DNA from 3 places in the Vibrio sp. KUL80 genome. Region 2 is predicted to be linked to each of the others. Evidence: predicted binding sites of a transcription regulator. Region 2 holds the regulator's gene; each other region holds the start of a gene.
What was found. Region 2 encodes PurR, which represses purine synthesis genes. Its sites were predicted from a motif close to TNANGNAAACGTTTNCNTNA; they were not measured.
Positions count from the first base shown of each region.

Region 1: a site for PurR is predicted at 4,878-4,897, ahead of metK (methionine adenosyltransferase). Genes of this name have one in related genera too.
Region 3: a site for PurR is predicted at 8,133-8,152, ahead of guaB (IMP dehydrogenase). Genes of this name have one in related genera too.

Region 1 covers NZ_AP045841.1:428,796-439,830, reverse strand. The annotation lists gene fbaA (class II fructose-bisphosphate aldolase) at 1-79, opposite strand, end outside; gene AC6I8U_RS02025 (phosphoglycerate kinase) at 219-1,382, opposite strand; gene epd (erythrose-4-phosphate dehydrogenase) at 1,535-2,560, opposite strand; gene tkt (transketolase) at 2,717-4,729, opposite strand; gene metK (methionine adenosyltransferase) at 5,040-6,191, shown strand; gene AC6I8U_RS02005 (DUF2189 domain-containing protein) at 6,572-7,366, shown strand; gene AC6I8U_RS02000 (SprT family zinc-dependent metalloprotease) at 7,439-7,948, shown strand; gene AC6I8U_RS01995 (endonuclease) at 8,018-8,725, shown strand; gene rsmE (16S rRNA (uracil(1498)-N(3))-methyltransferase) at 8,805-9,536, shown strand; gene gshB (glutathione synthase) at 9,550-10,497, shown strand; gene AC6I8U_RS01980 (YqgE/AlgH family protein) at 10,530-11,035, shown strand, end outside.
Region 2 covers NZ_AP045841.1:2,367,873-2,378,907, forward strand. The annotation lists gene AC6I8U_RS10890 (Ig-like domain-containing protein) at 1-1,212, opposite strand, end outside; gene torR (two-component system response regulator TorR) at 1,487-2,197, opposite strand; gene torD (molecular chaperone TorD) at 2,479-3,132, shown strand; gene purR (HTH-type transcriptional repressor PurR) at 3,470-4,474, shown strand; cyclic di-GMP riboswitch class I at 4,654-4,742, shown strand; gene AC6I8U_RS10910 (TfoX/Sxy family DNA transformation protein) at 4,860-5,450, shown strand; gene AC6I8U_RS10915 (TVP38/TMEM64 family protein) at 5,569-6,252, shown strand; gene AC6I8U_RS10920 (putative signal transducing protein) at 6,253-6,585, shown strand; gene AC6I8U_RS10925 (alpha/beta fold hydrolase) at 6,566-7,363, opposite strand; gene glgA (glycogen synthase GlgA) at 7,513-8,970, opposite strand; gene glgC (glucose-1-phosphate adenylyltransferase) at 8,972-10,189, opposite strand; gene bioD (dethiobiotin synthase) at 10,749-11,035, opposite strand, start outside.
Region 3 covers NZ_AP045841.1:2,825,203-2,836,237, forward strand. The annotation lists gene AC6I8U_RS13000 (ABC transporter permease) at 1-392, shown strand, start outside; gene AC6I8U_RS13005 (ABC transporter substrate-binding protein) at 410-1,357, shown strand; gene tenA (thiaminase II) at 1,366-2,028, shown strand; gene AC6I8U_RS13015 (alanine/glycine:cation symporter family protein) at 2,359-3,906, shown strand; gene AC6I8U_RS13020 (acetate uptake transporter) at 4,044-4,637, opposite strand; gene guaA (glutamine-hydrolyzing GMP synthase) at 4,863-6,416, opposite strand; gene guaB (IMP dehydrogenase) at 6,569-8,032, opposite strand; gene xseA (exodeoxyribonuclease VII large subunit) at 8,240-9,616, shown strand; gene AC6I8U_RS13040 (zinc ribbon domain-containing protein) at 9,638-9,868, opposite strand; gene AC6I8U_RS13045 (sensor domain-containing diguanylate cyclase) at 9,904-10,968, opposite strand.

The sequences.
Region 1 (11,035 bases), 1.6 Mb from region 2:
CTTTAGCAACTTCAAATACTTTCTGTACGTCATCGCCAGAGATAACACCTGGTTTTACGAAGTCGAAGATCTTAGACATGGAATAAGTCCTATTTTCTGTCGTTTTAAATAAATATTGGCAATCGTTTGCTCACAACGGGCGGCATTGTATCAAAGTTAACCAGCCATTGCAGCATAGATAAAAGCGGACCAATCAGTCCGCTTAATAAAAAAGATAATTATGCTTTAGCACGCTCTTCAAGCATTGCTACTGCTGGTAGTACTTTACCTTCCACAAACTCAAGGAAAGCACCGCCACCTGTAGAGATGTAAGAAACGTCAGCTTTGATACCGAACTTGTCGATAGCTGCTAGCGTGTCACCACCACCCGCTACAGAGAAACCTTCAGATTGAGCGATCGCTTTAGAAATGCCTTCTGTTCCCGCTTCAAAGTTCTTGAATTCGAATACGCCAACAGGGCCGTTCCATAGGATAGTTTTAGCATCTTTCAGGATTTTTGCTAGTTCAGCTGTTGAGTCTGGACCTAGGTCGAAAATCATGTCGTCGTCTTGAACTTCAGATACGTGCTTGATTTCAGCTTCTGCGTTCTCGTCGAATGCTTTTGCACATGCAACGTCAGTCGCAACTGGAATTGCACACTCATCCATTAGCTTCTTAGCTGTGTCTACTAGATCTGCTTCGTATAGAGACTTACCAACGTTGTGGCCAGCTGCAGCGATGAACGTGTTCGCGATACCACCACCAACAACAAGTTGGTCAGCGATTTTAGATAGTGACTCAAGAACCGTTAGCTTAGTCGATACTTTAGAACCACCAACGATAGCAACCATTGGACGAGCAGGCTTGTCCATTGCTTTGCCTAGTGCGTCTAGTTCGTTAGCTAGTAGAGGACCAGCACACGCTACAGGCGCGTTCATGCCAACACCGTGAGTTGAAGCTTGCGCACGGTGAGCAGTACCGAATGCATCCATTACGAAGATGTCACACAGTGCAGCGTATTTCTTAGATAGCTCTTCTTCGTTCTTCTTTTCGCCTTTGTTAAAGCGAACGTTTTCAAGAACAACTAGCTCACCAGCGTTAAGCTCTAGACCATCTAGGTAATCTTTAGCAAGCTTAACTTCACACTCAAGTGCGTCGTTTAGGTAGTTAACTACAGGTTGTAGAGAGAATTCTTCTGCGTACTCGCCTTCAGTAGGACGACCTAGGTGAGACGTAACCATAACTTTAGCGCCAGCTTCTAGGCAGTGCTTGATGGTTGGTAGAGACGCAAGAATACGAGCGTCAGATGTTACTTTACCGTCTTTAACAGGTACGTTCAGATCAGCACGGATAAATACGCGTTTACCTGCTAGATCCAGGTCAGTCATCTTGATTACAGACATGTTTAGTCCTCTCAACTAAAAAATAAATAAAGTTTTTGAAACCCGGCTTCTTGCCAAGTTTTAGAATTCATCAACTGCTTACTTATATTGGGCTCATGAATATTAATTTCAACCTTCGAAATTAATATTTTTCCCCAAGAGCGCCCTTGATACTACTGAGACGCTTGCATTGCTAACGCGGTGTCTAACATGCGGTTAGCAAAGCCCCACTCGTTGTCACACCACACCAGCATTTTGACTAGACGACCATCACTCACTCGAGTCTGTGTCCCATCAACAATGGCGCTGTGCGGGTCGTGGTTAAAGTCCACGGAAACCAGCGGTGCTTCAGTATAGTCAACAATGCCGTCTAATGTACACCGAGAAGCGTTAATAATGACTTGATTTACGTCATTAACTTTCACATTCGTATTTATAGTTACACTAAGATCCATAGCGGTGACGTTAATTGTTGGCACTCTTACAGAAATTGCTTCAAATTTGTTAGAAAATTTCGGAAAGATGCGTTCGATGCCCTTATGGAGTTTCGTATCCACCGGAATAATGGATAAACTGGCTGAGCGAGTACGGCGGAGATCGCCATGATAGGCGTCGATAACTTGTTGATCATTCATTGAAGAGTGAATGCTGGTGATAGTCCCAGAGTCGATACCAAAGGCTTCATCTAACGCTTGAATAACCGGCACGATACAGTTTGTGGTGCAAGAACCATTGGAGACGATGGTGTGATCTTTGGTCAGTGTATGGTGATTAACACCGAAAATAATGGTGTTATCAAGATCATTGCTACCTGGATGAGAAAATAATACCTTCTTTGCGCCAGCTTCGATGTGTTTCTCGCCATCAGCGCGGCTACCGAATACACCAGTGCAATCTAATACGATATCAACCTCTAGGTTTTTCCACGGTAACAGGCTGATGTCCTCAAGATGCAAAATACGAATGGTGTCGAACTGACCATCTTTATGCGTAAGGTACAAATGCTCTTGGTCATGAGAAACCTTCTTATCAAAACGACCATGACTGGTATCGTATTGAAGCAGGTGAGCCATCGCTTCAGGTTGCGCCAACTCGTTAACGGCGACGACTTTAATTTGGTCGTTCTTCTCGCTTTCGTACAGCGCTCTGAGTACATTCCGTCCAATGCGTCCAAAGCCATTAATTGCCACTCTTAGCATCGCATTACGCCTTTTTGTTCACGTGATAAAGGCTTGCATGGTAACCGATAACGGTTGCTTTCGCATCAAGAGTTGTAAGCTGGTGACAATGCGTTTCTCGACCCAGAAAAAAACCGAGCACTAGTGCTCGGTTTTTCATTTCAAGAAGAAAGGTGCTTATGCAAGCAGCTCTTTTGCTGTGTTCACAACGTTTTCAGTCGTGAAGCCAAACATCTTGAATAGCTCGCCTGCTGGCGCAGACTCACCGAATGTCGTCATACCGATGATCTTGCCACCGAAGCCAACATACTTGTACCAGTAATCCGCAATACCCGCTTCAACCGCGATACGCTTAGTTACTTCCGCTGGAAGAACCGCTTCACGGTATGCTTCATCTTGCGCGTCAAAGACGTCAGTAGAAGGAAGAGACACTACGCGTACTTTCTTACCTTCAGCAATTAGCTCAGCGTAAGCATTTGTTGCTAGCTCAACTTCAGAACCTGTCGCAATAAGGATCAGCTCAGGCGTGCCTTCGCAATCTTTCAGGATGTAACCACCTTTAGCAACGTTTGCTAGCTGCTCAGCGTCACGATCTTGCTGTGTTAGGTTTTGACGAGAGAAGATAAGCGACGTCGGACCGTCTTTACGCTCAATCGCGTATTTCCAAGCCACTGCAGACTCAACCTGGTCACATGGACGCCATGTGCTCATGTTTGGCGTTACACGTAGTGATGCAATTTGCTCAACTGGTTGGTGCGTTGGACCATCTTCACCCAGACCGATAGAGTCGTGAGTGTAAACTTGGATGTTTTGCACTTTCATCAGTGCTGCCATGCGCATTGCGTTACGAGCATATTCCATGAACATTAGGAAGGTTGCACCGTATGGTACGAAACCACCGTGTAGCGCGATACCGTTGATGATCGCTGTCATACCGAACTCACGCACACCGTAGTGGATGTAGTTACCAGACGCATCATCAGCCGTTAGCGACTGAGAACCAGACCACATGGTTAGGTTTGATGGCGCTAGGTCAGCAGAGCCGCCCATGAATTCAGGAAGCATCTTACCGAACGCTTCTAGTGCATTTTGAGACGCCTTACGTGATGCAATGTTTGCAGGGTTTGCTTGAAGGTCAGCAATGATCTTGCTTGCTTCTTGTTCCCACTGAGCTGGAAGCTCACCGTTCACGCGACGCTTAAACTCAGCCGCAAGTTCTGGGTAAGCCGCTTCATAAGCTGCTAGCTTCTCGTTCCAAGCTGCTTCTTTTGCGCTACCCGCTTCGTTTGCATCCCACTCAGCTTTAATGTCTGCTGGGATTTCGAATGGACCGTGTTCCCAACCTAGGAATTCACGCGCTGCTGCAATTTCGTCGTGACCTAGTGGTGCACCGTGACAGTCGTGAGAGCCCGCTTTGTTTGGTGAACCAAAACCGATGATGGTTTTAGTACAGATAAGTGTTGGACGTGGATCCGCTTTTGCCGCTTCAATCGCTGCATTGATCGCGTCAGCATCGTGACCGTCTACTGCAGGGATTACGTGCCAGCCGTATGCTTCGAAGCGCTTAGGTGTGTCATCAGAGAACCAACCTTCCACTTCACCATCGATAGAGATGCCGTTGTCATCCCAGAACGCGATCAGCTTGCCTAGACCTAGGGTACCCGCTAGTGAACACGCTTCGTGAGAGATACCTTCCATCAGACAGCCATCACCCATGAATACATAAGTGAAGTGGTCAACGATATCGTGACCTTCTTTGTTGAATTGCGCTGCAAGAGATTTCTCAGCAATCGCCATACCAACCGCGTTAGTGATGCCTTGACCTAGAGGACCAGTCGTCGTCTCGATACCTGGTGCGTAGCCGTACTCTGGGTGACCTGGTGTTTTTGAGTGCAGTTGACGGAAGTTTTTAAGATCGTCAATTGATAGCTCGTAACCGCTTAGGTGAAGCAGAGAGTAAATCAGCATTGAGCCGTGGCCGTTTGACAGTACGAAACGGTCGCGGTCAGCCCACTCTGGGTTTGACGGGTTGTGATTTAGGTGAGAACGCCAAAGAACTTCAGCGATATCTGCCATACCCATTGGTGCACCTGGGTGACCTGAGTTAGCTTGTTGAACACCATCCATGCTTAGCGCGCGGATTGCATTAGCGAGTTGTTTACGAGAAGACATGTCTGCTCCTGAGTGCATTAAGCGAATTCCAAGTTTTTCATAGACTGATTGAATAATCAGCGGCGGCTATTGTCGCAAAGCCATATAGTCTCTGCAAACGATTTACCGTCATTTTTTGGCATTATCGCCGAATAATGTCGCCGGAATGTGGCGATCCACGCGCAAAATAGGCAAACGTTTGGCTATATGTTAAAAGCAAAAATCGCTTGCTAATCGAACATTGATGACTAGAATAGACGTCTAGATGTAGATACACCTACTATATATCATTGAATTTATTACAAGTGAGTGATTCGACACTCGCTTAAAAACAGTAATTGGAGCTCTCATGGCTAAGCACCTGTTTACTTCTGAGTCAGTATCAGAAGGCCATCCAGATAAAATCGCAGACCAAATCTCTGACGCGGTTCTTGATGCAATCCTAGAACAAGATCCAAAAGCACGTGTTGCTTGTGAAACTTACGTTAAGACTGGCATGGTGATGGTGGGTGGTGAGATCACCACTTCAGCATGGGTAGACATCGAAGAGCTAACTCGTGAAACCGTTCGCGAAATCGGCTACGTTCACTCTGACATGGGTTTTGACGCGGACTCTTGTGCCGTTCTAAACACCATCGGTAAGCAGTCTCCAGACATCAACCAGGGTGTTGATAAAGAAGATCCAAAAGAGCAAGGCGCAGGCGACCAAGGCATCATGTTCGGTTACGCAACGAACGAAACTGACATCCTAATGCCAGCACCTATCACTTACTCTCACCGTCTTGTTCAAAAGCAAGCGGAAGTACGTAAGAACGGCACTCTACCTTGGCTACGTCCAGACGCTAAGTCTCAGGTAACGTTCCAATACGACCAAGGTAAGATCGTTGGTATCGATGCGGTTGTTCTTTCAACTCAGCACTGTGATTCAATCTCAACACCGGATCTGCGTGAAGCAGTAATGGAAGAGATCATCAAGCCAGTACTACCATCTGAGTGGATCAACAAAGAAACCAACTTCTTCATCAACCCAACCGGTCGTTTCGTAATCGGTGGTCCTATGGGTGACTGTGGTCTAACGGGTCGTAAGATCATCGTTGATACCTACGGCGGCGCAGCTCGTCACGGTGGTGGTGCATTCTCTGGTAAAGATCCATCAAAAGTTGACCGTTCTGCAGCATACGCAGCACGTTATGTAGCGAAGAACATCGTAGCGGCTGGTATGGCTGACCGTTGTGAGATCCAACTGTCTTACGCAATCGGTGTTGCTGATCCAACATCTATCATGGTTGAGACGTTTGGTACTGAAAAAGTTTCTCACGACATCATCGTAGAAGCAGTTCGTCAAAACTTCGACCTGCGTCCATACGGCCTGCAAGAGATGCTAAACCTGCTGCAACCTATCTATAAGAAGACTGCAGCATACGGTCACTTCGGTCGCGAAGAGTTCCCTTGGGAAGCGACAGACAAAGCGGCAATCCTACGTGATTTCGCTGGTCTGTAATTACTCTTAGTCTGAGTATTTACTCCAAAAAAGCCCTCAAATTTTTTTGAGGGCTTTTTTATTTTTTTAATCCTGTCTTTTCAAACACTTTGTTACAAAGTTGTTAACTTCAACTCAAGTGGCTTTGATTTAATACCCTTTTGAAAATTGTGTTTTCCTGTAACACGGTCAATAGTTAATCAAAAGTGCCCTTGCGAATAGACCAATTTGCTCGGTTTGTTCGTATGCAAAACAGAGCACTTAAGAGGGGAAGACGCTAATAACGGTAAGCTGGCAGTGACACGTCAACGGCGGCGAGAGTCGCTGCTCGCTTTAACACCGCGACCATTAGCGCCATGCCCTGATAAAACGAAGGCCAGTTTGTCAATCAGGGAGGACATATGCCTCGAACTGTAAATTCTGATGACTTCCAGAAGAAACATGAAGTCAGGGATCAAGATTACGCTAAAACCATTCCGTGCAACCAACTGAGTGTATCAGCCCCATTCCACTGGCTTGCGCTCGGCTTGCATGACCTCATACGTATGCCAATCATTAGTGCTTTCTACGGGCTCTGCTTTACCGCAGCTGCGGTCGTGATCGTTCTATTGGTGCAATGGCAAGGTACACACCTCGTCATTATGCCAAGCCTCGTCGTTTATGTGCTTATCGGGCCTTTCTTGGCGCTGGGTCTTTATGATGCCGCTTGGGAGAGAGAAAAAGGGCACAAACCGAGCCTGTTTCACTCTATGAAAGCGATTGGTCGCAACTCGACGTCACAATGGGCGTTTGCCGTGTTACTCGCGGTAGCGATGATATTTTGGATGCGTATCGCTGCGCTGTTACATGCGCTCTACCCATCAGTGCAAGGTGCTCCCCTAACTGAGTTCGCGCCGTTTTTGATTACCGGCAGTGTTGTTGGCGCGGTTATCGCAGCGGTTATCTTCAGCATATCTGCCTTCTCGATCCCTCTTATGATGGAGCGTCGAGTCGACATCATGACTGCGGTCTTCACCAGCTTTAATGCGGTGAAATCCAACGTTCCAGCCATGATTGTGTGGGCTCTTATCATCTGCGGCGGTATTTTAATTGGCTTTGCCACCTACGGGATCGGAATGATCGTAACTATGCCGATTCTCGGCTACGGAACATGGCATGCTTACCATGAGACCATCAAGAAGAAGCATCATGTCTGATGCGTTGGCATAACATCACATCCTAAGTAGAATAGCGCCCTGTTTGGGCGCTTTTTGTTTGGATTGAACTTCGTGGATGCAGAATTATCAGAGCAGCTTCACTATCTTGCTTTAAAAACACTGTCTCGTTGTATTGAGCGTGCACGTCACTACTTTGAAAGAGACTTCCCCGTCCCAGCGCTCAACTACAAGCTGCGCGGAAAAGCCGCAGGTAAAGCGTATCTACAGACCTGGGAGGTCCGTTTAAACCCAGTGCTTTTTGTCGAGAATCAACAGGCGTTTATCGACGAAGTCATTCCCCATGAAGTCGCTCATTTAATTACCTTCGCGCTGTTCGGTCGCGTGCGCCCGCATGGCAAAGAGTGGCAGATGGTCATGAACCAAGTATTCCATATTGCACCAAACACCACACACTCACTCAATATCCAGTCTGTACAGGGACGCACGTTTGAGTACCGCTGCCAATGCGACACATTTGCTGTGACCATACGACGCCACAATAAGGTCTTGCGCCAACAAGCCAACTACCGCTGTCGAAAGTGCGGCCAAACTATAGAGTACACAGGAAAACAACTGAGCTAACTATCGATAGCTAAGGTCTTTTTTGCGAGTTACACTAGGTTATCTCAACCTTTTTTAGACCTTACTATGATGCGCTGCTTTATCATTTCTATCGCTCTATTGGCTACCACCGTTCCAATCACAGCAGTTGGTGCACCACCGAGTAGCTTTAGTAAAGCGAAGAAAGAAGCGGTAAAAATCTATGCCGACCATCCTGTGAGCTTCTATTGCGGCTGTGATATTCAATGGAACGGTAAGAAAGGCGTACCAGACCTTTCTGCATGCGGTTATCAGGTTCGCAAACAAGAAAAGCGCGCAAATCGCATTGAGTGGGAACACGTGGTGCCTGCTTGGCAGTTTGGCCACCAGCGTCAATGTTGGCAAGATGGCGGGCGCAAGAACTGCACACGCAACGACAAACAGTTCAAACTGATGGAAGCCGACCTACATAACCTCACACCGGCCATTGGTGAAGTCAACGGTGATCGTTCCAACTACAACTTTTCGCAGTGGAATGGGGTCGATGGTGTCAGCTATGGCCAATGCGAAATGCAAGTAAACTTCAAGCAGCGCAAAGCGATGCCGCCTGAACGCGCGCGAGGGTCTATTGCTCGAACTTACCTTTACATGAGTCAAGAGTACGGGTTTAGACTATCTAAACAGCAAGCTAAGCTAATGAAAGCTTGGAACAAAAGCTACCCTGTCGATAACTGGGAGTGCACTCGAAACGAGCGTGTCCGCCGCATTCAGGGCAACGATAATCCTTTTGTCGCCGAAGCGTGTAAAAATCAGAGCTAATTCCTTAGCCGAGCCCTTGTAATTTCGAGGGCTGGCATCCATCTTATACCTCAATACTGTTTGTTCTTTGGAAATTGTTATGCGTATACCTCGTATCTATCACCCTGAAACGATTCAATCTTTAGGCACTCTCGCCCTAAGTGATGATGCCGCAGGGCACATTGGCCGAGTATTGCGTATGAAAGAGGGTCAAGAGGTTCTGCTATTCGACGGTAGTGGCCATGAATTTCCTGCGACGATTACCAGCGTAGGGAAGAAAAACGTCGACGTGGATATTCAAGAGAAGGTCGAGTCGAGCATAGAGTCACCACTCGATTTGCATCTCGGACAAGTTATTTCTCGCGGCGATAAGATGGAGTTCACCATCCAAAAGTCCGTTGAGTTAGGTGTGAACACGATTACGCCTCTCATCTCAGAACGATGCGGCGTGAAACTCGATGCCAAGCGTTTTGAGAAAAAGCTGCAACAGTGGCAAAAGATAGCGATTAGCGCTTGTGAGCAGTGTGGACGTAATACTATCCCTGTGATTCGCCCAATCATGTCGCTAGAGGAGTGGTGTGCAGAGCCATCTGAGGCGCTCAAACTCAACCTTCATCCAAGAGCAAAATACTCAATTAATACCTTGCCAGAGCCCGTGAATAAGGTTCGTCTTCTTATCGGTCCAGAAGGTGGCTTGTCAGCGCAAGAAATTGAAATGACAGAACAATATCAATTCGAAGAAACCCTGCTTGGTCCTCGTGTACTTAGAACTGAGACGGCGGCACTGACCGCTATTACGGCACTTCAAGTACGCTTTGGCGATTTAGGTTAACGGGAGAAAAATAATGCTCAAACTCGGTATCGTGATGGACCCTATCTCGTCCATCAACATCAAAAAAGATTCAAGCTTTGCAATGATGCTGGAAGCACAGCGTCGTGGTTATGAAATCCACTATATGGAGATGAATGACCTACACCTAGATCAAGGCACAGCGGTTGCCGATACAAAAGTCGTGACGCTTAAAGAAGACCCTAACGGCTGGTACGAATTTACTTCTGAGCAAACCATTGAGCTGTCTGAGCTAGATGCCGTATTGATGCGTAAAGACCCTCCATTCGATACAGAGTACATCTACGCGACCTACATTTTGGAGCGCGCAGAAGAGAAAGGCACGCTAATCGTTAACAAGCCACAAAGCCTTCGTGACTGCAACGAGAAACTCTTCACAGCATGGTTCCCTGAGCTAACGCCAACGACTATCGTAACGCGCAAAGCAGAGAAGATTAAAGAGTTCCGTGATCAGCATGGCGATGTCATCCTGAAACCACTTGATGGTATGGGCGGCGCTTCTATCTTCCGTGTTAAGCAAGACGATCCGAACGTATCTGTGATCATCGAAACCCTGACTAACCATGGTCAAAACTACGCTATGGCGCAGACGTTTGTTCCTGATATCAGCAATGGTGACAAACGTATTCTCGTGGTGGATGGTGAACCAATGCCGTACTGCCTGGCGCGCATCCCAGCTAAAGGGGAAACTCGTGGCAACCTTGCGGCCGGTGGCCGTGGTGAGGCTCGTCCCTTAAGTGAGACAGACAAGCAAATTGCCGAGGCGGTAGCTCCCACTTTGAAAGAGAAGGGCTTAATATTTGTAGGTCTGGATGTCATCGGTGACAAACTTACTGAGATCAACGTGACTAGCCCAACGTGCATTCGTGAAATTGAAGCCGCCTTTGACATCTCTATTACTGGCAAGCTAATGGACGCTATCGAGCGCCGTTTAGGCAAGTAGCCAATTGTAGAAGTCTATTGGGAGAGGCGATCATGAACTTAGCCAACCACTTTCTCGTGGCAATGCCGGGGATGAAGGATCCATATTTCCAACGCAGCGTCATCTATGTGTGTGAGCACAATGAAGATGGCGCGATGGGGATCATGATCAGCACCCCTATCGATGTCACTGTCGCAAACATGCTTAAGCAAGTGCAAACTGAGCTTCCTATCGCCTCGCAAACGACACACAGCAAAAGCCTCGACGAGCCCGTGTTAAACGGCGGGCCCGTTTCTGAAGATCGTGGTTTTATCCTTCATAATCCTAAAGATCAGTACCAATCCAGTATCCAGATCACCGACACGGTATCTGTTACCACGTCTAAGGATATTCTGGCCGTACTCGGCACTGACGCTCAGCCGGACAACTATATCGTCGCATTAGGCTATTCTGGCTGGAGTGCAGGGCAACTGGAAACCGAGCTAGCTGAAAACTCGTGGCTCACCATAGAGGCCGACCCAAGCGTGATCTTTGATACCCCGGTTGAAGAACGTTGGAG
Region 2 (11,035 bases):
ATTCCACGTCCATTGATAAGGTGATGCCGTCACTAAGCCTATTGACGTACCATTCACGAATGCCTCAGCATCGGCAACTGTTCCATCCAGATCATCAATATTCGCAACGATAGTGACATCACTTCCTAGCAGAACTGTTTCGCCTTCTACCGGTGAAATAAGTTCAATATTTGGTGCCGTCGCACAGGCACCTTGACCACTCCAGGCGTCTTGCCAGTACTGTCCAACGCCAGGCTCATAAGCCCATGCAGAGTCAGATGAACACCAGCCGCCAACAAGACATTGATAGAGCTCGCCATTGTTGACCACATTCTGCCCGGTTGCGTAGCCACTGCCAGCAATATAGGTTGTCGCACCTGAGCATTTGCCTCCTGCCGACGCTGTGGCTTCAACCGTGATAACTTGCGACTGGGACGTCGCGCCTTTATCGTCTGCCGCAACGGCTTGTATCGTATAGCTGCCTGCAGCAGGTGATATCCAATCCATGACCCAAGGTGCTGCGGTCACAGACTTTTCTAGTGCACCATTGACACTAAATTCAACCTTGCTAATGGAACCATCCGAGTCTGAGGGCTCTGCGGTAAACTGGACACTATCTCCTACCGAAACTTGAGTCTTCGAACTGGTCAAGGTAACAACAGGTGGTTGATTAGATGCGTCTACGACTGAAAATGTCTGAGTTAATTGAATAGACGCACCTTTATCATCAATGGCGGTAACTACCAACTCATAGTTGCCACTTTCAGTCAGCCAAGTTACTTGGTAAGGAGGGCTCGATAGCACTGCCAGTTGCGCCCCTTGCAGCTCAAATATCACCTCTCGAACTTCCCCATCACTGTCTTCGGCCAATGCAGAGAAGGTGACTTGGTTTCCTGAGGCTAACTGTGCGTTGGAGGCTGGAGATGTAATCGTCACAGAGGGAGCAGCGTTTGTGCCACCAGCATCACAGGCCCCTATTAGTGACCATTCTTGATAAGGTTCGGAGTGGTTAACAGGGTTAGCGTTAAGGTTCCACCAGTTCGCTTGGTACGCCGATGATTGCCATTGAACTTGAGCGCCACCGTTGTAGCTTGTGCCGTCGTCCCAAAAAGGCAAACTGTCACACTGTACTGCCAAGCTTGGTGCAGAAAACAGTAAACTCGAGGTAAGCATCAGCGACAAATTCACTGACCGTTTAAATATTGGAATAGAGCCTAATTGTAGCTTGGTCATGGAAAATCCTTTTGTTGAACCAAAGAATGTCGTTGCCAATCAATGCTGCCCAATCGAGGCAGTTCAACGGAAACGACGCCACTATCAAACTAGCTCAGGTTTATAGAGTCTTTTTCCGACTCAGAAAGCACCGACTTCTCACGCGAGTCAGTTAACAAAAATAGTTACAAGTTGCATATACAACGCCCAGGTATCTCTACATTGCTCCCATAAAAAAGCTCCAGCTATCAAAGAGACAACTGGAGCATTTTCTATCACTACACGCTAGCCGACTTTAATCACCAGCAAACATGTAGCCCTCGCCATGGACAGTGATAAATATCTGTGGATTCTTTGGATCGGATTCCATCTTGGCACGCATGCGACGGATAAGAACATCAATGGTTCTATCGTTTGGCGCATCAACTCGATGACTGATCATATTGAGGATACGCTCACGGCTCAGAACTTGATTTGGATACGTTGAGAGTGCAACTAACAATTCATATTCAGCCTTGGTCAGTTTCACAGGGTCGCCATTATTCGTCAGTGAACGACGCTGCTTATCAAACGTCCATTCACCAAAGTGAACCACATGCTCGTTTTGCACTGACTCTTCAAGTACTGGCTGTTTGCGCGCTAGTGAAATACGCCACAATAGGTTTTTTACTCGCACTAACAGTTCGCGTAGCTCAAACGGCTTAGTGACATAGTCGTCTGCACCCATCTCGAGGCCCACGATGCGGTCGATACTATCAGTGCGACCGGTTACTAAAATAATTCCAATGTCTGACTGACTTCTTAACTCTCTTGTTAGCATCAAACCATCTTCACCAGGCAGGTTAATGTCTAGCATGACGAGATCGATACTGGATTCTTCCAGCACCTGACGCATCGTCTGACCATCTTCAGCTTCGCTAACCAAGTAGCCTTCATTTTCGAAGTAGCCAGCCAGTTTACTGCGAGTGACTACGTCATCTTCTACAACCAAAACGTGATATTTCATCTGTGGTTTCTCAATCTTGTCATGACAAGGACATTCTATTCATAAACATTCACAATTCTAGTCTACATCCCCTCATAGGCATGGAAACCTTACTATTTTTTGATTCAAAACAACCAAAACGATTGCGTCTCATATGCAACGAATACTCGTGTTAACTTACCCTTAAAGAAATTAATTTTTGTCTTATTTTTTCATAAGTTAACTCAATTTTTCACACAACAAGTTATTGCTATTCATCTTTATTGGCTAAAATAGGGTTATCATTTTTGGAGATTATTCAAATGCAAGAAATCAAAGCATTTAATGAGCAACGCGCAGAAATCTATTGGTGGCTTTCAAGCCTATTCGCTGCCGAGCTCACTGATGATGAACTCAACAAATACCACAGCCCTGAAATTCGCTCTTTCTTATCTGGCTTAGGAGAAAACCCTTCCCTAAAAGAACCCATTCAGGTCTTTACAGAGTCCTTGAACCGCCTTCAAGTCAGAGAAGACGCACAATTAGAGCTTTCTGCCGATTTTTGCGATCTATTTTTAAAGTCGGACAAGCACGGCGCATTGCCTTATGCCTCTATGTATATTGGTAAGTCTGGTCTTTTAAATGATCAACCTGCACAGGATATGGCTGACCTGTTAGCTAAGCACAGTGTGGCAGTGAATAAGGACTTAAATGAGCCAGCGGATCACCTCGCGATCGAGCTAGATTTTCTAGGCAACTTAATCATTCGCTCCAATGAGCTTGAAGCGGAGGCACATATGAACGATGCGCTGCACGAGCAAGCAGAGTTCATCAAGAACTACTTGATGACATGGCTACCTCAGTTTGTTGCGAAATGCCAAACTCACGACGAGTTTGGGTTTTATGCCGCTGCCGCTAAACTACTCGAAGCATTCTGCCAACTTGACTACACCTACCTAGAGGGTGAGCAAGGCTAGCCAACCTTAAAGCGCAAATCATTTGCATCACATCTGTGAGAATTAATTTGCGCTTTAGTTATAAATTTATTGGATAAGTCATTGCCAGCGCCCAAACCTAAGTCTACAATCCGCCGTTTAAATGCAAATGCCATTGGCATTCAACGCGGACTTGTGTCCAAAAATACCTGTTGAAATCTACGCTCTGAGCTTTTTTCGCCGCGGCTTGCATGCAACTTTCGGTTTTCGCAGCCAAATACTATGTTTACAACAACATAGCGTTATAAATTTGCAAAGACCACTATACTTGAAGCGGTACCAACGTTAATTATCAAGCCGCGACTAATAGGATATCACTATGGCAACTATTAAAGATGTCGCCCGCCTTGCAGGCGTTTCAACGACCACAGTATCCCACGTTATTAATAAGACTCGCTTTGTTGCTGAAGCAACTCAAGAAAAAGTGATGGCGGCGGTCGACGAACTCAACTACGCACCAAGCGCCGTTGCACGTAGCTTAAAATGTAACTCAACGAAAACCATTGGTATGTTAGTGACTCAGTCCACTAACCTGTTCTTTTCTGAGGTTATCGATGGTGTTGAGAGCTACTGCTACCGCCAAGGCTACACGCTGATCCTATGTAACACTGGTGGCGTGTATGAAAAGCAACGCGATTACATTCGCATGCTGGCAGAGAAACGCGTGGATGGCATCCTCGTGATGTGCTCTGATCTTACCGAAGAGCTGCTAGAGATGCTTGAGCGTCACGCCGACATTCCTAAAGTTATCATGGACTGGGGCCCAGAAAGCTCACAAGCGGACAAGATCATCGATAACTCTGAAGAAGGCGGTTATCTGGCAACGAAGTTCCTGATCGAAAAAGGTCACACGGATATTGCCTGCCTGAGTGGCCATCTAGAAAAAGCCGTGTGCCAAGAGCGTATCATCGGTTACAAACGTGCCCTTGCTGAGGCAGGTATCGAGATGAAAGATGATCGTATTCTTGAAGGCAACTTCGAATGCGATACAGCCGTTATCGCAGCTAACCGCATCGCAGCAATGGAAGACCGACCTACCGCTATCTTCTGTTTCAACGACACAATGGCGTTTGGCTTAATGAGTCGCCTGCAACAACTGGGTGTGCGCGTACCTGAGGACATCTCTGTCATTGGATACGATAATATTGAGCTAGCTGAGTACTTCTCGCCACCACTAACGACGGTTCACCAACCAAAACGTCGTGTAGGTAAAAACGCGTTTGAGATTCTATTAGAACGAATCAAAGATAAAGGTCATGAAAAGCGCATTTTCGAAATGCACCCAGAGATTGTTGAACGCGACTCTGTCAAAAACCTTACATAATGCTGACAAAAGTGCCTTTCTAGGCACTTTTTTTTGAACTTCATTCAAATTTTCACCTTTCAATTGTTAGTTTTTTACGCACCCACAGGCACAAATAATCCGTCATTATTTGAACCAAGATCACACTTCTAAAAATGAGTAATGATAGGATTATGTTGTTTTCATTTATTCTATGCATGTCACGCACAGGGCAAACCATCTGAAAGGGTGGGACGCAAAGCCTCCGGCCTAAACCAATTTTTAATTGATAGGTAGCGGGGTTGCCGATGGCAAGGGGAGAAGGCTCAGTTATGGCATATGCCTAACAGAGCTCTGACACCTGATTGCTATACTCTCGGACCTGATTCTGGTGACACAATCAATAACACCGAGAAAAGAATAAAGCATGGATAATCCTATACTAAAAAATTCAATGCAATTATTCGCTCAGCTTGGAAGAGTAAAGTCTCGCTCCATGTTTGGGGGATTTGGCATCTTCGTAGATGATACGATGTTTGCCTTAGCAGTGAATAACAAATTACATATCAGAACTAACCGTCAGACCGTATCCACCTTCAAAAAACTGGGTTACAAGCCTTATGTTTATAAAAAGCGTGGATTTCCCGTTGTTACTAAGTACTTCGCGTTACCTGAAGACTGTTGGCAAGATCAAGAAGGTATTCTCGATCACGCTAAACAGGCACTCGAGTTCGCGAAAACTGAGAAAGAGCAACAATCCGAAGCGAAACCTAATCGCCTGAAAGACCTTCCTAATCTTCGCCTTGCCACTGAGCGTATGCTCAAAAAAGCAGGCATTGAATCAGTGGTTGAACTTCAGGATCATGGTTCGGTTGAGGCTTTCAAGGCCATTCAGAGAACCCATTCAAGTACCGTAGGTTTAGAGCTTTTATGGGCTCTTGAAGGTGCGATAAATGGTACTCATTGGTCTGTGATTCCTCAGACTAAAAGAGATGAACTGGCTCGCTTAATTAATTAAGCTACGGTAATCTCAAGAAAAAATCAGCCTTATGGCTGATTTTTTTGTATTAGCTGAAAGGAAAAACATACTCATCCTTTCTACTACACTAATACTGAGTCATCAAAAGGATATCGTCATGAGCAAGAAGCTGATACTAGGATTGGTTTTGGTTGCTGTCGTCATTTACTTAGGCATCAACTTTGGTCAACACCTCACACTAGAAAACGCAAAAGCACAACAAGTCGCACTGAGTGAATACATCAATGAGAACTTCGTGGCTGCTGCCCTCACCTATTTCTTCGCTTACATAGCGATTACTGCATTCTCTGTTCCAGGCGCTGCCGTGGTTACCTTACTTGGCGCCGCATTGTTCGGCTTCTGGACAAGTCTACTGCTCGTTTCATTTGCTAGTACCATAGGCGCTACATTGGCATTCTTGAGCAGTCGCTTCCTACTTCGCGATTGGGTACAAAGTAAGTTCGGTTCGAAACTTGAGACGATCAATAAAGGTGTCGAAAAAGACGGTGCTTTCTATCTATTTTCTCTAAGACTCATTCCTGTGTTCCCATTTTTCTTGATTAACTTATTGATGGGTCTCACGCCAATTCGAGTCTCTAAGTATTACTTGGTGAGTCAACTGGGCATGCTGCCAGGAACTGCAGTATACCTCAATGCAGGTACCCAGCTAGCGAACATTGACAGTCTATCAGGCATTGTTTCCCCTACCGTGTTGGCATCGTTTGCCCTACTCGGTTTGTTCCCACTTATTGCCAAATGGATTATGGGGAAAATCTCTCGCTCACCACAGGTACAGGAATAGATGAAGATATTTGTAGGCAATAACCCACCAGAAACACATATTGTCCAACAGCAGTTGATGGCTGAAGGTATAGAGTGTGAAGTACGAGGCGAAGGTGTTTTTGGGTTACGAGGGGAAGTACCGTTTGACGAAAGTTCTCTACCCTACGTTTGGCTTTTCAACAAAGAGCAAGAAATGATGGCACGAGCTGTCATTCAAGATTGGCAAAATCAGGCTGAGAAAAGCGGTAACATGCCGTGGGTATGTTCCGCTTGCCACGAGACTAACGAAGCGCAATTTGGCGTCTGCTGGAACTGTCAGACGCCACAAACGGCTACGATGCCACAGACTTAATGAAATCTATTGAGTGCTTATTGAACTCTTCTGGACGCTCAACATTGCACACATGACCACAATCTTTGATCTCTAATAGACGGCTGGACTTATGTTCAGCCACCATCTCTTTGACTGGCTTAATAAACATATAGTCTTTATCACCCATCAAATACAAAGTCGGAATCGGCAACTCTCGGTCTTTAAAGTAGCGGTTGAGAGGGTTTACTTCTGTCGTTAGACGATACCAGCGCTTAAACTCTTTTTGGCACAGCTTCTTCGCCTCTCGGACGAATAACAATCGTGACTCTTTTTGGCCTTTTTGCGGCATGACAATGTACGCGAACAAGCTGTAAAGCCACATATAAGGGATAATGTGCTTACTCCAGTTGCCAATTTTCACCAGAATTTGCGAGCGAGTATTAAAGCGAGTGACCGCACCGCCTAAGACCATGGAACGAACTCGGGAGTGTGCCAACTCGGCAATGTTGCGCACAATAATCGTTCCCAAAGACATACCGACAAAGTGGGCTGACTGAATCTTAAGGTGATCAAGTACTTTAACGATATCCATCGTCACCTCTTTAAAGGTGTACTTGTTCGACATAATGTCTTTAAGGAGTTGATTTGACTTACCGTGACCGCGAAGATCAATAAACAGCAGGTTAAAGTGCTCTCGGTAAGCACGAATCTGTTTAAACCATATGTTTGAGCTTCCACCTGCCCCATGTACGAATACCACCCACTCATTACTCGTTGGGTGCTGATAAGTTTTATGGAATAGCAAGCTCTCTGACATAGTTCTCAAGTTTCGTGATGTATGTGGGCGTTACGTTACCATAATTCGCCGTTTTACGGACAAAAACTCACAGGAATTTTGGTAAAAATGATTTACAAGTGTAGTCGATTATAAAAAAAGCGGCATAACGCCGCTTTTCAATTTTTGCTCTAGTTTGCCTCGAGCGCCAGGTCGTACATCTTAACGTACTCTTTGGCTGACTCAGTCCAACTGAAGTCTTTTCGCATTGAGCGAAGCTGCATTTCATGCATCTGCTCAGGGTGTTGCAGATAGAATAGCAGTGCGCGTTGCAGGACAATTAACAAAGCATCATGGCAAGGCTCAACAAAACCAAAGCCAGTGGCATTGTTAGGGTCATCATCAAAATCAATAACCGTGTCTTTCAAACCGCCGACTTTACGCACAATTGGTAACGTACCATAAGCCATACTATAAATTTGGTTCAAACCACACGCTTCAAACTCAGAAGGCATAAGGAAGAAATCTGAACCAGCTTCTACCAGATGAGCAAAGCGATTGCTGTAAGCTTCGACAAACGCCAACTTATCTGAGAACTCTTCCGCCAGATCATTAAGATGAGAAGCAATTTGCGGCTCACCTGTACCAATAATGACGACTTGCACGTCATTCTTTAGGAACTTATCCAAAATAGGAAGGATGTAGTGAAAACCTTTTTGGTGCGTCAAACGACAAACCATGCCAATCATCGGCACTTCACGCTCTGGTAGGCCGAGCTCTTTTTGTAGCGCCGTTTTTGATGCGAGTTTACCCGCTAGCATGCTTTCTAAGTCATCGTCGTAATGCTCAGGCAAATACTCATCGTGGCTTGGGTTCCACTCTGAGTAATCGCATCCATTAACGATGCCATGGAGATCTTTGGCACGATGAACGAAATCATCAACCAAGCCATGTGAGCCTAACGGTGTCACCAGCTCAGCGGCATAGTTCGGGCTCACTGCATTGATCTTATCTGCAAAAGCAATACCCGCTCGCAATGTACTTACCCAGCCGTCACCGTACTGTAGAAACTCCATTCCAGAGAGATGAAGCTCAGGAATAATCTCTAACTGACTGTAAGAGAAAATCCCTTTGAAAATCGCGTTGTGTACTGTCAGTACTGACTTAGTACCATGAAAACGCTCATCTTCAGCGTAACGAGTCTTAAGTAAGAATGGGATAAGGCCTGTGTGCCAATCATTCGCGTGAACAATTGCAGGCTTAATGCCCAGCTTTGGTAACACATCCAGACTGGCGGCTGCGAAAAATCCAAAACGCTCGCCATTATCAGCGTACGCTCGGTTGTGTTCTGCATACAGTTCTGGACGGTCAAAGTAACGGTCACATTCAATGACGTAGACTTCGACACCATCGAGATGGGTTTTCTTGACTTGATAAGGTGTATGAGGCCAATGCTCTAGCTCAGTGGCTAGCACGAACTCATACTGATCCTTATTTGGTAGTTTTTGGTAGCCTGGCAGAGTGATGGCTACGTCCTTGCCAAGTTCTTGCAGAGCTTTCGGCAGAGCCTTGGCAACATCTGCCAAGCCTCCACTTTTAATAAGTCCCTGAACTTCTGAAACTGGAAACCATACGTCTATGTTTCTCATTCTAGAATCCAACTTTTGTCCCTTTTTTGATGACAACGATGCCACCTGGAGACACATGGAAACGCTTCGCGTCGAGTTCTAGATCTTCACCGATCACAGTTCCAGGGGCAATTTCAACATTCTTGTCAATGATTGCGCGCTTGATTGTACAGCCTGCACCAATCTTAACATCACCTAGAATAACAGATTCACTCACAATAGAACCAGCAGCAATGTTACTTCTGAATCCTAGTACTGATTTAAAGATTGACGATCCACGTACGTAACTACCACCAGCAATTAAGCTATCGGTAACTTTGATCTTTTCGTGCTCAGCATCCACAAAGGTGGCAGGTGGCAACGGTGGGTAATACGTATGCAGTGGCCATTTTCGGTTGTACAGTGAGAACTCTGGGTCTTCATGAAGCAGATCCATGTGAGCCGCCCAGTACGAGTCAATAGTACCTACATCACGCCAGTACGTTGTATCCTTCTCGCCGCTGATTTTATTGGTAGAGAAATCATAAACATAAACGCCACCTTCAGGGAACATCTTAGGAATAATGTCTTTACCAAAATCGTGGCTCGAGTTTTCATTCTCAGCATCAAGACGGAGCTCTTTGCATAAGCTTTCTGCTTCAAAGATGTAGTTACCCATAGACACAAGCGCCATGTCAGGGTGACCAGGAATCGATTTCGGGTTCTCTGGTTTCTCTTCAAAACCAATCATTTTACCGTTTTCGTCGACCTCGATAACACCAAACTCTGATGCTTCTGCCAACGGCATACGCAGCGCAGAAACCGTAAGTTTCGCCTCACTACGTTTGTGGAAGTCTAACATCTGACGGATATCCATCTTGTAGATATGGTCAGAACCAAAGATACAAACATGCTCAGGGTTAGCAAGTTCGACAAAGCGAACGTTTTGGTAGATAGCATCAGCGGTGCCTTCGTACCAACGTTTACCGTCGCGCATCTGAGCTGGGATTGGGTCAATAAATCGGTCAGTGATGCCCGTCAGGTTCCAACCTTTGCGCATATGCTGATACAGGGATTGAGATTTAAATTGGGTAAGAACGTAAATTCGCATCAAGTCCGCATTAATAAAATTATTAAGTGCGAAGTCTATAAGGCGATAGCTTCCTCCAAAAGGGACTGCAGGCTTACTGCGAGATTCCGTAAGAGGACGTAGGCGAGAACCTTCGCCTCCAGCAAGGATCATTCCTAAAACACCAGCCATTGATTACTCCGTTTTTATTACAGCTTTCCATGTTGCTAGACACTAAATGTATTTATTTGGGGGGTATCTAGCTTCGTTATTAACGGATGACAATGTCGATAACTACACCGAACATTCAAACGTTGAATCTTGTATATAAGTCGTTTGAGAGGCTCTATTTTGTTTATTTTTCAGCCTCAAATGTTCCATAACTTTCGTATGGTTTTTCTCTAAATTATCGTTTTGAAACGAGATTACAATGCATGATCACTCAATATTAAGCATTGAACCCAATTGCATTTAAACTCGTGTTGCTGATCACAGAATGCCATACCGAGATTACCCATTCAACACATATAGTTAACATTAAATTCACCAAACTGACAGAATTCATAAAACTCGAAGTAAATCAGACACGTAAAGTGATACGACCAGTTATTTGGAACAAAAAGTGTTTCATTTGGTTAAAAATGCAACCGGAGTTCATAAATTCTGTATGAGAGAAAAACAAAAAGCCTCTTGCGCGATAATTCACCACAAGAGGCTTTTTTAATTTGGCGTGTTTTGTGTTACGAAAGGGTTAACTAATTACATCAAGGTTAATGTACTTGCCTAGGTCTCGTTTCTTGCAGCCTGGGACGTAAGGCACCTCACCAAGCTTTGGAGCGTCTATCGCGCCTTCCAGCATTTCGATGATCTCAGCGTAATGCTCGACGCCCGGATTGACGCGGTTAGCTACCCAACCAACAAGCTCAAGACCATCTGCCTTAATCGCTTCGGCCGTCAACATCGCATGACTCAAACAACCAAGCTTAATACCCACGACGAGAACGACAGGTAACTTTTCTTGTTTCACCCAAGTAGAAA
Region 3 (11,035 bases), 460 kb from region 2:
CTAAAGTTGTCATGGCTGCACTGATTATCTTTTTTCCGGTAACCACCTGCTGTTATGACGGATTGCGAAATACGCCGACGGGCTATTTAGATCTCTCACAAACAATGGGCGCAAATCGCTGGCGTCAGCTTTGGCATATCCGCTTGCCAGCATCTTTGCCTGTACTAGCATCGGGCATTCGTGTTGCTGTGGTTGTCGCACCGATTGGCGCCGTTGCCGGCGAATGGGTGGGTTCAAGTGAAGGGCTTGGCTACCTCATGCTGCAAACCAATGCTCGCATGCTCATCGACGAGATGTTTGCAGCCCTGTTTATTTTGGCGGCTGTATCTGTCTCTCTCTACTTCATTACAGATTGGGCGCTAAGACGCCTTATCCCATGGGAAAATAACTAAATTCAAAAGGAAAAAGTATGAAATCCACGACAACTAAAGTCATCGCAGCGCTGCTCACTGCTATGACGACATTCGCAGCAAGCGCTGCCGATAAGTCGATAACGCTGATGCTTGACTGGTTCGTGAACCCTAATCACGGCCCCATCGTCATTGCTCATGAGCGTGGCTACTTTGAAGAGCAAGGGCTAGAAGTCAACATCCAAGAGCCTGCCGATCCGAGTACACCAGCTAAGCTGGTTGCAACAGGCAAGGTGGACATGGCGGTTTCGTATCAAACCAGCCTAACGATTGATGTTGCGGCAGGTTTGCCTCTTATTCGCAGTGCAACGCTCATTGCTACCCCTCTGAACACCATGATGGTATTGGATAATGGCAAGATCAATTCTCTCGCGGATCTCAAAGGCAAAAAGATCGGTATCGCTATTGCAGGTAATGAAGAAGCGACCATAGGCACGATGCTGCAAACCGAAGGCGTCGCGTACAAAGATGTGCAAATCATCAACGTTGGCTGGGCACTGTCATCGTCATTAGCGTCAGGTAAGGTTGATGCCATTTGGGGCGGTCTGCGTAACTTCGAAACAAACCAACTAGAGCTCGAGGGCTTCAAACCAAAGGCCTTCTTCCCTGAAGAGCATGGCGTTCCGACCTATGAAGAACTGGTTTTTGTTGCTAATGCAAAGACTCATGACAAAGAGGCCATCGCTAAATTCAACCGTGCTATCGAGAAAGCGACAACCTACATCGTCAATCACCCTCAAGAATCTTGGACCCAGTTTGTGGCTTACGCGCCAGACACGCTAAACAACGAGCTTAACAAACGAGCATGGCGCGACACGCTAACACGATTTGCGCTGCGTCCATCTGCTATCGACGCTGCTAAGTATGATGCCTTCACAGACTTCATGTACCAGCACAAGATCATCTCGAGTAAACCAGCAGCAGAGACCATGGTACCTGTACTGTAGGAGCAATTATGAACCATCAAGACCTTATCAATGCCTGCCAAAAAGAATGGCAAGGCTATACCGAACATGAATTTGTACAGCAACTTGCTAAAGGTCAGCTTGAGCAAAAAGCGTATTTGCACTACCTAAAGCAGGACTTTCTGTTTCTAAAGCAATATGCCCGCGCTTACGCCTTGGCGATCTATAAATCCAAAACACTGACTCAAATGCGTGAGGCAGTACCTAGTGTGGCTGCCCTACTTGAGTCTGAGATAGGTCATCATGTTTCATATTGTAGCCAGTGGGGCATTACTGAAGCTGACATGGAAGCGGAAACAGAAGACTTTGGTACCGTGGCGTATACCCGCTATGTACTCGATGCCGGCATGACCGGCGAGCTTGTTGACCTGTATGCGGCTTTGGCACCTTGCGCTATCGGCTATGCCGTGATCGGTAAAGCGCTCATCGAGTCACCCACTACAGTATTAGAAGACAACCCATATCGCAGCTGGATAGAGCTTTATGCCGGTGAAGATTTTCAATCAGGCGTTCAGGTGAGTATTGAGCGTTTGGACACCTTACTCAAAGACATTGAGCTCGACAGCCCGAGAGGCCAAGAGCTCATACATGTGTTTAAAACAGCAACAAGAATGGAAATTGCCTTTTGGCAGCAAGGTCTTGATACAAAATAACGCGACGATGCCGACCTCTTGGTCGGCTTTTTTTTCTCTCGTAACCGCTCATTTAACAAACAAAAATCACATCCTCAACCCGCATTTCGGATTTTGTGCCCAAAGTCACGCGTTAACACAATATTTACAACTGAGTTTAACATTAGCAACAAAGTTAGGTAGGATATCGACTCGTGTTTGGTATGTTCAAACACCTCGCGCTCTCTTTCATCATGCTTTTCGTGCAAGCAAGGACGATTGATAAAGGATGAGCATCAACAAGTGATGTCGAACAATCAGACCATGAGTCGCTGAGCTTCGACCTCATCCCCAGCTTTACAGGGAAGAACTATGCAGTCTTTAGTTGATTTTTTAAACGGGATTATCTGGAGTCCCGCTCTTATTTATTTATGTCTTGGTGCAGGCCTTTTCTATTCCATTCTTACTCGATTTGTACAAGTCCGTCATTTCTTCGAAATGTGGCGTCTACTGCTATCTGGTAAGAGCTCTGAAAAAGGTATTTCATCGTTCCAGGCGCTTGCCGTTTCACTATCTGGCCGTGTTGGTACAGGTAACATTGCAGGTGTGGCTGCGGCTATCGGTTTCGGTGGTCCTGGCGCTGTTTTCTGGATGTGGATGGTTGCCTTCTTTGGTGCAGCGACGGCCTACATCGAATCGACACTCGCGCAAATCTATAAAGAAGAAGATCGTGGCGAGTTCCGTGGTGGTCCAGCTTACTACATTGAAAAAGCTATGGGCCAAAAGTGGTACGCGTGGATTTTTGCTATCGCGACTATCTTTGCGTGTGGTGTCCTACTTCCGGGTGTTCAATCGAACAGTATCGGTAACGCAGTAGAGACCGCATTTGGCTCTGGTGCGATGATTGACACAGCGATTGGTACTATCAGTTTTGCAAAAATTTTCACTGGCGCTGTTATCTCTATCATCCTAGCCTTCATCATCTTCGGCGGTGTTAAGCGTATTGCGCATTTCACGCAAATTGTTGTTCCTTTCATGGCGCTTGCATACATCATCATCGCGTTTGTGATCATTCTTCTGAACATCGGTGAAGTGCCACGTATCGTGGGTATGATTATCGGCGATGCCTTTACACCTATGGCGGGCTTTGGTGCCGCAATTGGTTGGGGTGTTAAGCGTGGTGTTTACTCAAACGAAGCAGGTCAAGGTACCGGCCCTCACGCAGCGGCAGCAGCGAACGTTGATCACCCTGCGCAGCAAGGTCTGGTTCAATCTTTCTCTATCTACATTGATACCTTGCTTGTTTGTTCGGCAACGGCATTTATGATTCTTATCACTGGCGCGTACAACGTGCACGGTCCTGAGAGTACATTCCTAGTTCAAAACCTCGCTGAAACCGTTGGCGCTAATGGCCCTGCATTCACTCAGTTAGCGATTGAAAGTACGATGCCAGGTGTGGGTAAACTGTTCATTGCATTCGCACTGTTCTTCTTCGCCTTTACCACTATTCTTGCTTACTACTACATTGCAGAAACCAATATTGCTTACATTCGTCGTACCTTTAAGGTAAATGGCCTGATGTTCCTATTGAAGCTGGTTCTGATTACCTCGGTGTTCTACGGTACGGTCAAAGCCGCGAACCTAGCTTGGGCGATGGGTGATGTGGGTGTAGGTCTCATGGCTTGGCTAAACATTGTTGGTATCTTGATTATCTTCTTCATTGCTAAACCAGCTATCGTGGCACTTAAAGACTACGAGAAGCAGCAAAAAGAAGGGGTTGAAGAATATACGTTTAACCCGGTCGCACTTGGTATCAAGAACGCAGATTACTGGGAAGGTCGATACGAGCGCAAGACAGGTAAAAAGCCTGAAGCGGCTCAAGAGGCGGATTCTGGGTCGACTCAGACGCAGACGTCGTAATGAGCTGGCGATCGCTTTGGGTAGATCCCTGCCTACGCAGGGATGACTCAAATAGCCAATAATTTATATGAAAAGAAAAAGGGGTAGCTTAGCTACCCCTTTTGTCATTCACTGTTCCCGAATGAATGAAACTTGAATTATGCCGCCACTTCTTGCGCAGAAGTTACTGGCGCTTTTTTCTCACCGATAGGCAAAATAGTGCGGCCGTACTCGTTATTCAGCACTTGAGCCATTGCGAAGTAAATCGCGCTAGCGCCACAGAAAATGCCTTCAAAGCCAGCGATGGTACCGATCAGTTCACTGCCGAAGAAATCACGGGCAGCCAGCAAGAAGAACAGAATGGTCAATGAACCAAATACAACTTGCTTAGCCACTGGGTAGCAAAGTGAACCGATAAACATGAAACCAGTAAATACGCCCCAAAGCAGTAAGTACCAGCCCATAAACTTCGCCGGACTTGCAGGAAGACCCATGTAAGGCATAACAATAATGCCTACCAGCGTCAGCCAGAATAGACCGTACGAAGTGAAAGCCGTGGTGCCAAATGTGTCACCACGTTTAAAGCACATCATGCCAACAAACACTTGGCTTAGACCGCCATAGAAAATACCCATCGCTAGGATCATCGAATCAATCGGGAAGAAACCTGCGTTGTGGATGTTAAGTAGAATGGTCGTCATACCAAAACCCATAAGGCCAAGCGGCGCTGGGTTAGCGAGTTTGTTAGACATTGTCAAAGAGCCCTAAATTCAAAATTAGTTACAAAAATTGTAGGAAAATTTTAATTCAAAATGTAAATGTTGAGCAGACCCATTATTTGCAATCTAAGTTTTACCGATTGCATATTCGTATTCAGTCTTTTCCGACACGCGTAAAAAAAGCCGACATAACGTCGGCTTTTTACAATCTAACTTATCTCAAAGAGGTTACTTATCGAAGAGAATAGTTATCGAGGGTTATTCCCACTCGATAGTCGCTGGTGGCTTACCAGAGATATCGTAAACAACGCGAGAGATACCGTCTACTTCGTTGATGATACGGTTAGAAACCTTACCTAGGAAGTCGTATGGTAGGTGCGCCCAGTGAGCGGTCATAAAGTCGATAGTCTCAACCGCACGTAGAGAAACAACCCAGTCGTACTTACGGCCATCGCCCATTACACCTACAGAGCGAACTGGTAGGAATACCGTGAACGCCTGAGATACTTTGTGATAAAGGTCTGCATTGTGCAGCTCTTCAATGAAGATAGCATCGGCACGACGCAGTAGATCACAGTACTCTTTCTTGATCTCGCCAAGAACACGAACACCTAGACCTGGACCTGGGAATGGGTGACGATAAAGCATATTGTATGGAAGACCTAGCTCTAGACCGATCTTACGTACTTCGTCTTTGAATAGCTCGCGAAGCGGCTCAACAAGACCCATTTCCATATCATCAGGAAGACCGCCCACGTTGTGGTGCGATTTGATGACGTGTGCTTTACCTGTTTTCGATGCTGCAGATTCAATAACGTCTGGGTAGATAGTACCCTGAGCTAGCCACTTCGCGTTTTCTAGCTTCTTCGACTCTTCGTCGAATACGTCTACGAATACGTGACCGATAGTCTTACGCTTCTCTTCTGGATCAGACTTGCCTTCAAGTGCTGCAAGGAAACGCTCTTCTGCATCTACCTTGATGATGTTTAGGCCGAACTTGTCGCCAAACATCTCCATCACTTGCTGGCCTTCGTTTAGACGAAGAAGACCGTTGTCTACGAATACACAGGTCAGCTTGTCGCCGATAGCGCGGTGAACAAGCATCGCTACCACTGATGAGTCAACACCGCCAGACAGACCAAGAATCACTTCATCGTCGCCTACTTGCTCTTTAATGCGAGCAACCGCGTCTTCGATGATAGAACCTGGCGTCCATAGACGCTCACAGCCACAAGCACCAAGAACGAAGTTCTCTAGCATTTGCAGGCCTTGCTTAGTGTGCGTTACTTCAGGGTGGAACTGAACACCGTAGTATTTCTTCTCTTCGTTTGCCATTGCTGCGTACGGACAGGTATCCGTCTCACCAACTTTTACGAAGTCTGCCGGGATTTCAACAACTTTGTCGCCGTGGCTCATCCAAACATCTTGAGTATCTTCAAGATCTTTAAAGATTGCAGAGTCACCAGATACTTTAACTTGTGCGTAGCCAAATTCACGCTCGTTAGAGCCCGCTACTTTACCGCCAAGCTGCTCAGCCATGGTCTGCATGCCGTAGCACACACCAAGAACTGGAACACCTGAATCAAATACGTACTGAGGAGCACGTGGAGAGTTGTCTTCCGTAACGCTTTCTGGACCACCAGATAGGATGATACCGTCTGGGTTGAATTCACGAATATCCGCTTCTTCTACGTCCCAGCTCCATAGTTCACAGTAAACACCGATTTCACGAACACGACGTGCTACTAGCTGTGTGTATTGAGAACCGAAGTCTAGAATCAGAATTCGTTGGTCATGAATATTTTTCGTCATTTTGGGCAATCTTATCAGCTAAGTGTTGAAAACGGAGGCGAGTTTACCCGCCTCTCATCTTTGCTTCAAGGAAAAAAGCAAACGTTTACGTAGGATTTATTTGACTACGTTGTCGTTATTAACCTAAGTGGCTAATTAACCTGAGCGATTAATTAACCCAAACGGTAGTTAGGTGCTTCCTTGGTGATTTGAACGTCGTGTACGTGAGATTCGTTTAGACCCGCACCAGAGATGCGAACGAATTCTGCTTTAGTACGCATGTCTTCGATAGTTGCAGAGCCAGTTAGACCCATGCTTGAACGAAGACCACCCATTTGCTGGTGAACGATCTCTTTTAGGCGACCTTTGTAAGCGATACGACCTTCGATACCCTCTGGAACCAGCTTGTCAGCCGCGTTGTCAGATTGGAAGTAACGGTCAGAAGAGCCTTGAGACATTGCGCCAAGAGAACCCATGCCACGGTAAGCTTTGTATGAACGACCTTGGTAAAGGATAACTTCACCTGGTGCTTCTTCAGTACCAGCGAACATTGAGCCAACCATGACACAAGATGCGCCAGCTACGATCGCTTTACAGATATCACCTGAGAAACGGATACCGCCGTCAGCGATAACTGGGATGCCATACTCTTCAGCTGCCGCTGCCGCGTCTGAAATCGCTGTGATTTGAGGTACACCAACACCCGTTACGATACGAGTTGTACAGATTGAACCAGGGCCGATACCTACTTTAACTGCGCTTACGCCAGCTTCAATCAGTGCTTTAGCACCTGCAGCTGTCGCTACGTTGCCGCCAATGATGTCGAGATCTGGGTAGGCTGCGCGAGTTTCGCGGATACGGTTTAGAACACCTTCAGAGTGACCGTGTGAAGAGTCGATTAGTAGAACGTCAACACCAGCTTCAACAAGCGCTTTAACGCGTTCTTCGTTGCCAGCGCCAGCACCCACTGCAGCACCAACGCGTAGACGACCTTGCGCATCTTTACATGCGTTAGGCTTACGTTCTGCTTTGTGGAAATCTTTTGCTGTGATCATACCGGTAAGTTGGAACTCGTCGTTTACAACCAGTACCTTCTCAACACGTGCGCGGTGCATCTCTTCTTGTACTTCTTCACGAGAAGCACCTTCTTTAACAGAGGCTAGGCGCTCTTTTGGCGTCATTACTGCTTCTACTTTCTTAGAAAGGTCAGTAACAAAGCGAACATCACGACCAGTGATGATGCCTACAAGCTCGTTGTTTTCAGCAACAACAGGGAAACCAGCGAAGCCGTGCTTATCAGTCAGCGCTACCACGTCAGCGATAGATGCATCAGGGCTAACCGTTACTGGGTTAGTCACCACGCCTGCTTCAAAGATTTTTACTAGACGAACCTGCTCAGCTTGTTGCTCAATAGACATGTTCTTGTGGATAAAGCCAATGCCACCTTCTTGGGCTAGCGCGATCGCAAGACGCGCTTCTGTCACTGTGTCCATAGACGCAGAGATCATTGGAATATTCAGAGTGATATTCTTGGTCAGCCGAGTGCGAAGATCAGCTGTGTTTGGGAGAACGGTGGAGTGAGCTGGAACGAGTAGTACATCATCGAACGTCAGCGCTTCTTTGGCAATTCTTAGCATTTGCAATATCTCACAATAGAGGAGTTTAAAGGATAATCCGCCCTTATCGTTTCGCATAATAAGGTCATTTGGATTAGATATTGCGGTGGGATTATACGCCCGACGAAATCGCTTGGCTACACATTTTTCTATTTTTTATTTGCATTTACCCCCTTGATATGTATTATATTGCCGCTAATTTCCATACTCACGTCTTTGAGATTAGCTGTGTCCCTATCCCCGCGATCTACTTCTCATTCATCTTCTTCCAATCAGAACATTTACACGGTCTCTCGTCTGAATTCCGAAGTACGTTTATTGCTAGAAAATGAAATGGGGATTGTCTGGTTAGTCGGTGAAATCTCTAACTTTTCCGCACCTGTATCCGGCCATTGGTACCTCACGCTAAAAGACTCTCGCGCTCAAGTTAAGTGCGCTATGTTTCGTGGTAATAATCGCCGAGTCACCTTTAAGCCAGCTAATGGCAATCAGGTATTGGTAAAGGCGCGTCTCTCGTTGTACGAGCCGCGTGGTGATTATCAGCTGATCATTGAATCAATGCAGCCCGAGGGCGATGGAAGATTGCAGCAAGAGTTCGAGAAGCTAAAGATGTCTCTCGCAGCTGAAGGCTTGTTCTCACAGTCTTTAAAGCAACCTCTCCCCTCTCATCCTAAACGTGTAGGTATCATCACCTCCAAAACTGGCGCCGCTCTGTTCGATATTCTCGATGTACTGAAAAGACGCGACCCATCACTGCCTGTCGTTATCTATCCGACAACAGTGCAAGGTGATGCGGCAGCGATTGAGATTGCGCAGGCAATTGGACGCGCCAACAGCCGTAACGAGTGTGATGTATTGATAGTGGGTCGAGGTGGCGGCTCGCTGGAAGATCTTTGGTGTTTTAACCATGAGATCGTAGCAAGGACCATCGCGGCTAGCCAAATTCCAATCATTAGTGCGGTCGGGCATGAAATCGACGTCACCATAGCGGACTACGTTGCCGACGTGCGAGCGCCAACACCGAGTGCTGCGGCTGAGCTTGTCAGCAATGACACCTCACACAAGCATGAATCACTTAAGGGGCGTGAGCAAAGGCTGCGTAATGTAATGCAGATCTATCTAGCGCAGCAAAAGCAGCACTTATCTGTGCTAACACAAGCACTCAACAGCCATCATCCAAAGCACCAGCTTCAGAGGCAGAGCCAGCTTCTTGATGAGTTTGAGTTCCGTTTGAGCTCAGCAATTAAGCAGCGCCTATCTCAAGAGACACTGCGCCTGAGCAATAAACAACACAGGTTAATGACACTCTCACCAGCTCGCCAGCTCGACCGACAAACCAATCGATTAGATCAGCTACAAGCCAGGCTCAAGCAAGCCATGCAGAAACAGCTCGATAGCGCTAAACATCAATTCGCCGTTACCGTAGGTAAATTGGACACAGTCAGCCCACTGGCGACGTTGCAGCGCGGTTACTCTATCACCCAAGATGCGCGCGGACAGGTCATCACCGACGCTCAGAGTGTTGAAGTCGGCAGTACCATTACCACCAAACTCGACAATGGCATTATCGAATCTCAGGTCACCAGCATAAAAGATCACAGCTAGACGACAGCTGCCATCTAGCTTCTATACAAGGCTCTCAAAGACAAACTTAACGCGTGACTTAGACTTCAGCTCATTACAGCTATTACAAAAATAGCTCGCTGAGCCACACGCTTGAAGTTTCTCCAGCTCTGCTTCGCAGTCAGGGCAAAAACCAATCTTTTTGAAATGGACTTGGCATTGCCCGCAGTGATACTGCCCATCCCATTCAAGCTCTGAGTGGCACTTAGGGCACTGGTTTTGTTGAGTCGTCATGACTTACCTATATTAGAAAGTGATAATATTAACTATCATACGACTTTCTTTTCTGGGTTCGCATTGATATCAATCAAGCTCGGAGAAGCACTACGTAGAGGTACTGCACGCTTATTTCGACGCTTAACCTTGTACATTTCGCTGTCTGCTTGGCGGATTAACTTATCCATTGGCAGATCTGAACAGCACTGTTTGGTCGCAAATCCGACGCTGACAGAGATATTGGTATCATTCAGTGTTACGGGTTTGTTCAGCTCATCGCTCAATGTTTGATAAAAAGCGACGGCGCCGTCTTCATCAGGGAAGCAGCAAAACGCCAAAAACTCATCACCGCCATAACGTCCAAGCACGGCTTGTTCAGGCAAAAGATGTTTAAGCTGCTCAGAAACAGCTACAAGTACTTTGTCACCAAAGCAGTGACCATATTCATCATTCACCTGCTTGAACTTGTCGATATCAACAAAAAAGCAGCCGAGAATATTGCCATCAAAGCAGTGACTCTGCTCAACTCTTTCCAATAGAGCACGTCTATTCAAGCAGTGAGTAAGCGGATCCATCTGGGCTTGAAAGGTAAGCTTATCCTCAAGAGCGTACTTCTCAAGCGCAACCGAATACACGGCAGACATGGATTCGAGTATCTCAATCTCAATCGCGAGCGGGGTAGAACACCTCTCGTCGTAGAGAGCGAATGTCCCTAAGCATTGCTCTTGAGTCGAGATGACAGGTACCGACCAGCAAGCTTTCACATTCGCAGAGGCGGCAAGCTCAAGAAACGGCGTCCAGTTGGCGTGTTTAGTTACATCGTCAACAATCACAGAGCGTTTCAAGTAGGCAGCAGCCCCACAAGATCCCACTCGCTCACCAATTTCTATCCCGTCAATAGCTTGGTTATACATAATAGGTAGCTTAGGGGCGGCTACCGTGAACAGGCAGTTTGTCGATTCATCCAACGATAAAATAGAAACTCGTTTTCTAGGAAATAGTCGCTCTGTAAGATCAACTATCCTTTCCACTAATTGGGTTTGGGGTAACCCTAGCGCGAGCTCTTTTAATAAATTATTCATGCCCTTATGGGCATCTATTAGCAAGTCTTTATTCATAGTTCGCGTCTTTTAATTTGCTACCATACGGCTCTAACTCTAAAGCTGTTGGCATTCTGTTTATTAT